3 regions of the Arthrobacter pigmenti genome follow, and region 2 is predicted to be linked to each of the others. Evidence: predicted binding sites of a transcription regulator. Region 2 holds the regulator's gene; each other region holds the start of a gene.
The links. Region 2 encodes LexA, which represses DNA repair genes until DNA is damaged. Its sites were predicted from a motif close to TCGAACANNTGTTCGA; they were not measured.
Positions count from the first base shown of each region.

Region 1: ruvA (Holliday junction branch migration protein RuvA) is a predicted target of LexA. The motif match lies at 917-932, and genes of this name have one in related genera.
Region 3: BJ994_RS12450 (HNH endonuclease signature motif containing protein) is a predicted target of LexA. The motif match lies at 1,157-1,172, and genes of this name have one in related genera.

Region 1 covers NZ_JAATJL010000001.1:1,439,690-1,441,952, reverse strand. Annotated here, with positions in the region: gene ruvB (Holliday junction branch migration DNA helicase RuvB) at 1-251, opposite strand, end outside; gene ruvA (Holliday junction branch migration protein RuvA) at 260-880, opposite strand; gene ruvC (crossover junction endodeoxyribonuclease RuvC) at 991-1,566, opposite strand; gene BJ994_RS06585 (YebC/PmpR family DNA-binding transcriptional regulator) at 1,611-2,263, opposite strand, start outside.
Region 2 covers NZ_JAATJL010000001.1:1,136,551-1,138,813, forward strand. Annotated here, with positions in the region: gene BJ994_RS05250 (ATP-dependent DNA helicase) at 1-614, shown strand, start outside; gene lexA (transcriptional repressor LexA) at 629-1,384, opposite strand; gene BJ994_RS05260 (LysM peptidoglycan-binding domain-containing protein) at 1,652-2,032, shown strand; gene BJ994_RS05265 (histidinol-phosphate transaminase) at 2,114-2,263, shown strand, end outside.
Region 3 covers NZ_JAATJL010000001.1:2,662,554-2,664,816, forward strand. Annotated here, with positions in the region: gene BJ994_RS12445 (3-deoxy-7-phosphoheptulonate synthase) at 1-779, opposite strand, end outside; gene BJ994_RS12450 (HNH endonuclease signature motif containing protein) at 1,185-2,263, shown strand, end outside.

The DNA of each region.
Region 1 (2,263 bases), 300 kb from region 2:
TCCGCCGCGATGATCATTGCCAGCGTAGTCTTGCCAAGTCCGGGTGGCCCTGAAAGGAGCACGTGGTCGGCACTCCGGCCGCGCAGTCTGGATGCTTCCAGTACCAGGGAAAGCTGACGCCGGACCCGGGCCTGGCCCACAAAGTCATCGAGGTTCTTCGGGCGCAGTGCCGCTTCGACAGCCCGATCCTCCGGATCTACTGCTGCAGAAACGAGCGGCTGCTCGTTGCGGTCTTCGGTGTTCTCTGCCATGGGAACTCCTACGACCGCACGGACGCGCGCGCGCCGTCCTGACCGAGCCGCCGCAGAGTGAGTTTCAGGATGGATCCCACGTTGCCGCCGGCGGCAACCTCCGGCGAATCCTGGACGGCCGCGTCAATGGCGGCTCCGGCGTCTTTCTCGGACCAGCCAAGGCCCATCATCGCCGCGAGCACCTGCCCCTGCCAGGGATTCGACGTCGTAGCGGCTGGACCTGATTCCAGCGGCACAAGTTTGTCCGCCAGTTCCAGCACGATACGCCGCGCTCCCTTCGGTCCGATCCCCGGTACCTTGCTGAACGCCTTATCATCGCCCGAGGACGCAGCAACACGGATGGCCTCCGGAGTGTGTACGGCGAGTACTGCCAGGGCCAGCCGCGGACCCACGCCGCTGACACCAAGCAGGGTTTCGAATACTTCGCGCTCCTCCGGCTCCGAGAATCCGAACAATGTCATGGAATCCTCGCGGACGATCAGCGCGGTAAAGACCCTGGCCTGATTACCGACACGCAGGTTGGCGAGCGTTTGAGGCGTTGCCTGGACCAGCATTCCAAACCCGCTTACATCCAGGACTGCGGAATGCAGGCCGACATGGCTGACGGTTCCGGTCAGAGAGCTAATCATGCGCTGCGGCTCCAAGCTGGTCGAAGGGGAATATCACCGAACATATCTACGAATCAGCGTACGGCCCGCCCTGGACATTCCTGCAACCGCCACACCGAAGGAGCGCTACCTCACCGCCGTCGTCGTGCCTTTGCTTCCGCTTCAGCCCACAGACGCTGGGCCGCCGTCAGCCCCGTGCTTCCCGACTGCAACTGTGCCGGCGACGACGCCCCCGTGCGCCACGCGTGGGTGATGGCGAGCGCCAGCGCGTCTGCGGCGTCGGCCGGTGTCGGTGCCGTGGAGAGCCGCAGGATCTTCGTCACCATCTTGGTAACGGCCGTTTTGTCCGACTGGCCGTTACCTGTGACCGCTGCCTTGACCTCGGTCGGCGTGTGAAGAGCCACCGGAATGCCGCGCCGCGCCGCCGCGACGATCACCACTCCCGAGGCCTGCGCCGTACCCATGACCGTGCTGACATTGAGCTGGCTGAAGACGCGTTCGACGGCGAGGACCGCCGGTGCGTGGGCGTCCAGCCAAATATCCACCGACTCCGCGATCTTCAGCAACCGTTTGTCGAGGCTCTGATCTGCCGGCGTGCCCACCACCCCGACGGCGACGAGCGTGGCGCGGCGGTTCGGCTCAACGTCGACGACGGCGAGTCCACAGCGCGTCAGTCCGGGATCCACTCCCATCACGCGCACGGTCATCCCGGGGTGCTCCCTGTCATGCGGCGGTGCCTGCGGTGGAAGGACTAATCGTCGCTGTCCAGTTCGGCAAGGACGTCCTCATTGAGGTCAGCGTTGGAGTACACGTTCTGCACATCGTCGAGCTCTTCGAGGGCGTCGACCAGTTTGAGGAATTTGCGCGCGGCGTCGGCATCCAGTTCCACCTGCATCGAGGGAACGAACTCAACCTCATCGGTTTCATACTCGATGCCGGCCTCTTCCAGTCCCGCAACGACGGCGCGCAGATCCGACGGCTCCGAGTGCACGTCGAAGGAATCACCGGATTCCATGACTTCTTCGGCGCCGGCGTCGAGGACCGCCATCAGGACGTCCTCCTCGCTCAGCTCCTTCCGGGGAAGGGTGACAACGCCCTTGCGGGAGAACAGGTACGCCACAGACCCGGGGTCGGCGATGGTGCCGCCGTTGCGCGTAATCGCAACGCGGACTTCCGAGGCAGCGCGGTTCTTGTTGTCGGTCAGGCACTCGATCAGCAGGGCTGAACCCTGCGGGCCGCGTGCTTCGTAAATGATTTCCGAGTAGTCAATCACCTCGCCGGTGAGGCCCGCGCCACGCTTGATTGCGCGGTCGATGTTGTCATTGGGCACCGATGTCTTCTTGGCCTTTTGCACGGCGAGTTCCAGCGCCGGGTTGCCGGCCATGTCCGCACCGCCGGCGCGCG
Region 2 (2,263 bases):
ACGTTGCCAAGGACCTTCCGAAACCGGGCAGGGGTACATCAGAAGAACAGCTGGCGGAACTTGAGGCACTGATCCGGGCCTCCCGAGGAGGAACGCTGGGCTTGTTCTCATCCCGGCGTGCAGCGGAGGAGGCAGCCGATGCACTCCGCACCAGAGTTGATGTCGAGATCCTGTGCCAGGGGGAGTCGTCCATGGCATCCCTCGTGAGCCAGTTCTCGGATGAACCGGACACCTGTCTCTTCGGCACCATGTCCCTCTGGCAGGGTGTGGATGTGCCGGGCAGGTCCTGCCGCCTGGTGGTTATCGACCGCATACCTTTCCCCCGCCCGGATGACCCGTTGATGACGGCGCGCACCAGGGCGGTTGCACAGGCCGGGGGCAACGGCTTCATGAGCGTGTCGGCAACCCACGCCGCAGTTCGGCTCGCGCAGGGCGCGGGCCGCCTCATCCGTTCCGGCGACGATCGCGGAATGGTGGCAATCCTCGACTCACGTCTGGCAAGCGCCAGGTATGGCGGCTTCCTGAGGGCGGCGCTTCCCCCATTCTGGCCAACCACCGACCGTGCTACGGCGCTTGCCGTGCTCTCGCGGTTAGCCGCGGCACAGCCCGTCTAGCCGAAGCTGACCAGCTAAAGCGCCCGCATCACCGATACGACTTTGCCCATGATGGCGGCGTGGTCTCCCAGAATGGGTTCGTAATTGGTGTTCTGCGGAAGCAGCCAGGTGTGCCCGTCGCGCTGGCGGAACGTTTTGACCGTTGCCTCATCATCAAGAAGGGCCGCAACGACATCGCCGTTGTCCGCGGTATTTTGTCGCCGCACCACAACCCAGTCGCCGTCGCAAATCGCGGCGTCGATCATCGAATCTCCCGAAACGCGAAGCATGAACAGCTCGCCATGACCCACCAGCTGACGGGGGAGCGGCATGACGTCTTCGATCACCTGGTCAGCGAGAATCGGTCCTCCCGCCGCGATGCGGCCAACCAGGGGGACCATTGCTGCGTCAACAGCCGCGTTGACCGGTTCGTCATCCTGCTCCGGAGAACTGGGTAGTGGGCGCGGAGAGTCCTGACCGAGCGTGAGAGGAAGCAGAATCTCCATTGCGCGCGGCCGCTTTGGATCGCGGCGGATGTAGCCCATCCGTTCAAGCTGTGACAGCTGGTGGGTGACGCTGGAAAGGCTGGCAAGACCGACGGTGTCACCGATTTCTCTCATCGACGGCGGGTAACCGTGTGCGGCGACACTGCGCTGGATAGTCTCCAGGATCTTCTTCTGACGGGGGGTCAGGCCCTTGGGCGTGGCGCGTCCCCGTGGACGGCCGCGTCCGCGCTTGGCTGCGGCCTCCGGTGCCTCGGTGGTCTCCTCTGCCGCACTGAGATCTCCCACGAAACGTACATCCCTTCGCTGTGGTGGAGGTGCTTCTGCGACCTTCCAACCAGTTTTGTCAGTGGTGGGTGATGAGCTGGTTTTCGAAGCGGCCGGACCATTCACCCTTGCCAGCAACGCTAGGGGACATGAGACGTCTTTTCAAACATTTGTTCGAGCGAGTCTCGACAGTATTAGTCCAAAGATGCTAAAAATATAACGAGAAGAATAGAACACAGCTTCGAATCGAAGCGGTCCTTCATATTCAGCAGTAGAAAGGCGGACGTGATGTCAACGCTACAACTTGCAGGGCCGGGCTCGGCTGGACACACCATGGAGCGCTCGGATGCCGGCGTTCCGCGGGTTCACCTGACGCGCCGGGGTTGGTTGGTCCTCGTGGCGGTGCCGCTAGCCCTGGTCGCGGCAGCCGCCATGATCCTTGCTGCCTCGCTCACGTCTCAGGCGAAGGCTGCCGGGAGCGCCGGCGGCGTCACGGAAACCGTACAGGTGGATGTTGCGGTCGGCCAGACGCTGTGGGGACTGGCTGCCGAGTACGCGCCGGACCGGGATCCGCGGGAGGTAGTGGCCGAGATCGCCGAACTGAATGCGTTGACCACCTCAACCGTCCAGGCGGGCCAGGCGCTGCACATTCCTGTCAGCACGCCGTAACCGCCTTGTCTGCCACGTAATATCACGGCGCCGCTTTCTGCGGATTCCCTCCCAGAGACCTTGCTCCCTTAAACTCGGTTGGTGACCGATCAGCTTGAACGTCTCAACCGTCTGCCGCTTCGAGAGAACCTCCGCGGCCTGCAGCCCTATGGCGCGCCCCAATTGGACGTACCCATCCTGCTGAACGTGAATGAGAACACCCACGGCGTTCCCGAGGATGTCCGGCAGGCA
Region 3 (2,263 bases), 1.5 Mb from region 2:
GCCGCAAGCCGGGCAGAAGCGGCGGCAACGTGCGTCTCGCTGTAGTTAGGACCATCCGAACCGCCGCGCAGGATGAGGTGGGTGTCGGGGTTGCCGGAGGTGGAGACGAGGGCGGCGCTGCCGTCGTCGTCGACCCCCAGGAAAGCCTGCGGCGACCCGGCCGCCGAACACGCGTCCAACGCGACACTGAGGCCGCCGTCGGTACCGTTCTTGAAGCCGACCGGCATTGAAAGACCCGACGCCAGCTGACGGTGAATCTGGCTTTCAGTGGTGCGGGCGCCGATAGCGCCCCAACTCACGAGGTCCGCTACGTACTGGGGGCTTATCGGTTCAAGGAACTCGGTGCCAACCGGGAGGCCGAGTTCTCCCACGTTGTGGAGGAAACCCCGTGCGGCGCGGAGACCGGCGCCGATGTCATGGGTACCATCCAAATGTGGATCGTTGATGAGACCCTTCCAACCGATGGTGGTCCGCGGCTTCTCGAAGTAGGCGCGCATCACAATGAGAAGGTCCTCACGGTGCTGCGACGCTGCTCCAGCCAACAGGTTCGCGTACTCAAGGCCCGCTTCCGTGTCGTGGATAGAGCAGGGCCCGACGACGACGAGGAGCCGGTCGTCAAGACCGTTGAGTACAGCGCGTACTTCCTCGCGGGAGCGCTGGATGTGCTCCGTCAGGGATGCGTTGCAGGGAAGTTCAGCTACAAGCGCTGACGGCGAGGGCAGTGGTTCGATTCTTCGTACACGGACGTTGGATGAACCTGCAGTGGTGAGTGTATTCATGGTCCCGGCTTTCGAGGGTGGTGTTCCTCAGCGGGGACTGTTCTCCAGAACCCGCCGTGGAAACGACGAAGGGCAGGAAGCGTGTCCTGCCCTATTGGCTCTGAAGGTGTTGGTCAGCGTTTTAGGCCGCGGGCTCCTCCAGAGCCAACGAAAAATACGCATACCAACGGATTGTCATGACATGAAGCGTAGCGGCACCTGCCCGATTCGGCCAAGTGTGTGCCTGAGTGTGACGAGTTTTCGAAGCCGGCGGGCGAGGATTCGCCGGGGCGATTCACCTACCGTTAATTGCAGTGACCGAGCTTCTAATTGCAGTGACCGAGCTTCGCATGCGGCTCATGGGATAGCGTGCAGGCGTTTCCCACAAGCTCTCCCATTCGTATATGTTTTCGAATACAATTAGGTATGAGCTTAGCCGCGGTCATCGACACCCCCGACGTCGGTGATGAGCGCACCGGCTCTGTCTCTGAAATCGGTGGCCGGCCTGCCGATTCCGGGCGCTCTCCTGCCGAGTTGAACCGGCTGGTCGCCTCGTTCGCAGCCGGGTTCACCCAGAGCTACCCAGGTCTGGGGCAGCCCGACCTGGCGGAGCATCTTGCCAGCATTGAGGAACTATCCCGGACCGTGGAGTACCTCCAGGTCGTCGCCGCTACTGCGGTGGATCGCAGCAACGCCGCCGCAGGAGGACGGCCCGCCGAAGGAAACCCCTCCACCGGTGGTGCCGGATTCGTCTTCAACACCTCCCACGTGAACACTCCGGACGTCAACACACCCGGCTTCAACACTCCCGGCTTCAACACCGCTCAGGGTAGGCGCTCGGTGTATCGGTGCACCGCGGAGTACCTGCAGGACCGGCTACGGATCAGCCGCAGCGAAGCCACCCGCAGACTCCGCCTCGGCGCCAAACTCCTACCCCGCATCACCCTCACCGGCGACACCCTCCCGGCACCCCTGGAACACCTCGCAGCAGCCGTATCCCCCAATAAGACCTCCCCCAGTAACATCTCCGGAAGTAACATCTCCGGAAGTAACATCTCTGCCGGGGACGTCTCTGGCAGCAAGGTCTCCGGCCGGTCAGCAACCCTGATCGCCACCGCACTGGACCGGGCCCGCTTCGTTGCTGAACCCGCGGTACTGGAGACCATGGAAGCTCAACTCACCGCTAGCGCCACCACCTATGACCCGGACTTCCTTACCCGGCTGATCCGCCGCTGGGAAGCACACCTGGACCCCGACGGACCAGAACCCACCGACAAGGAACTCACCGCACGCCAAGGCGTGTTCCTGCGCGGCGAGAAACGCGGACTACACCTGTTGGACATCGCAGCCACCGACGAACAATACGAATACCTCACCACCGTCATGAACACCACCACCAACCCCCGCACACAACCCGGCGGTAATGATGGCGCCGCTGGCGTCTCCTCCGCACCGGTCCGCGAGCGTGAGGAAACCTTCGAAACCCGGACCCGAGCCCAACTACT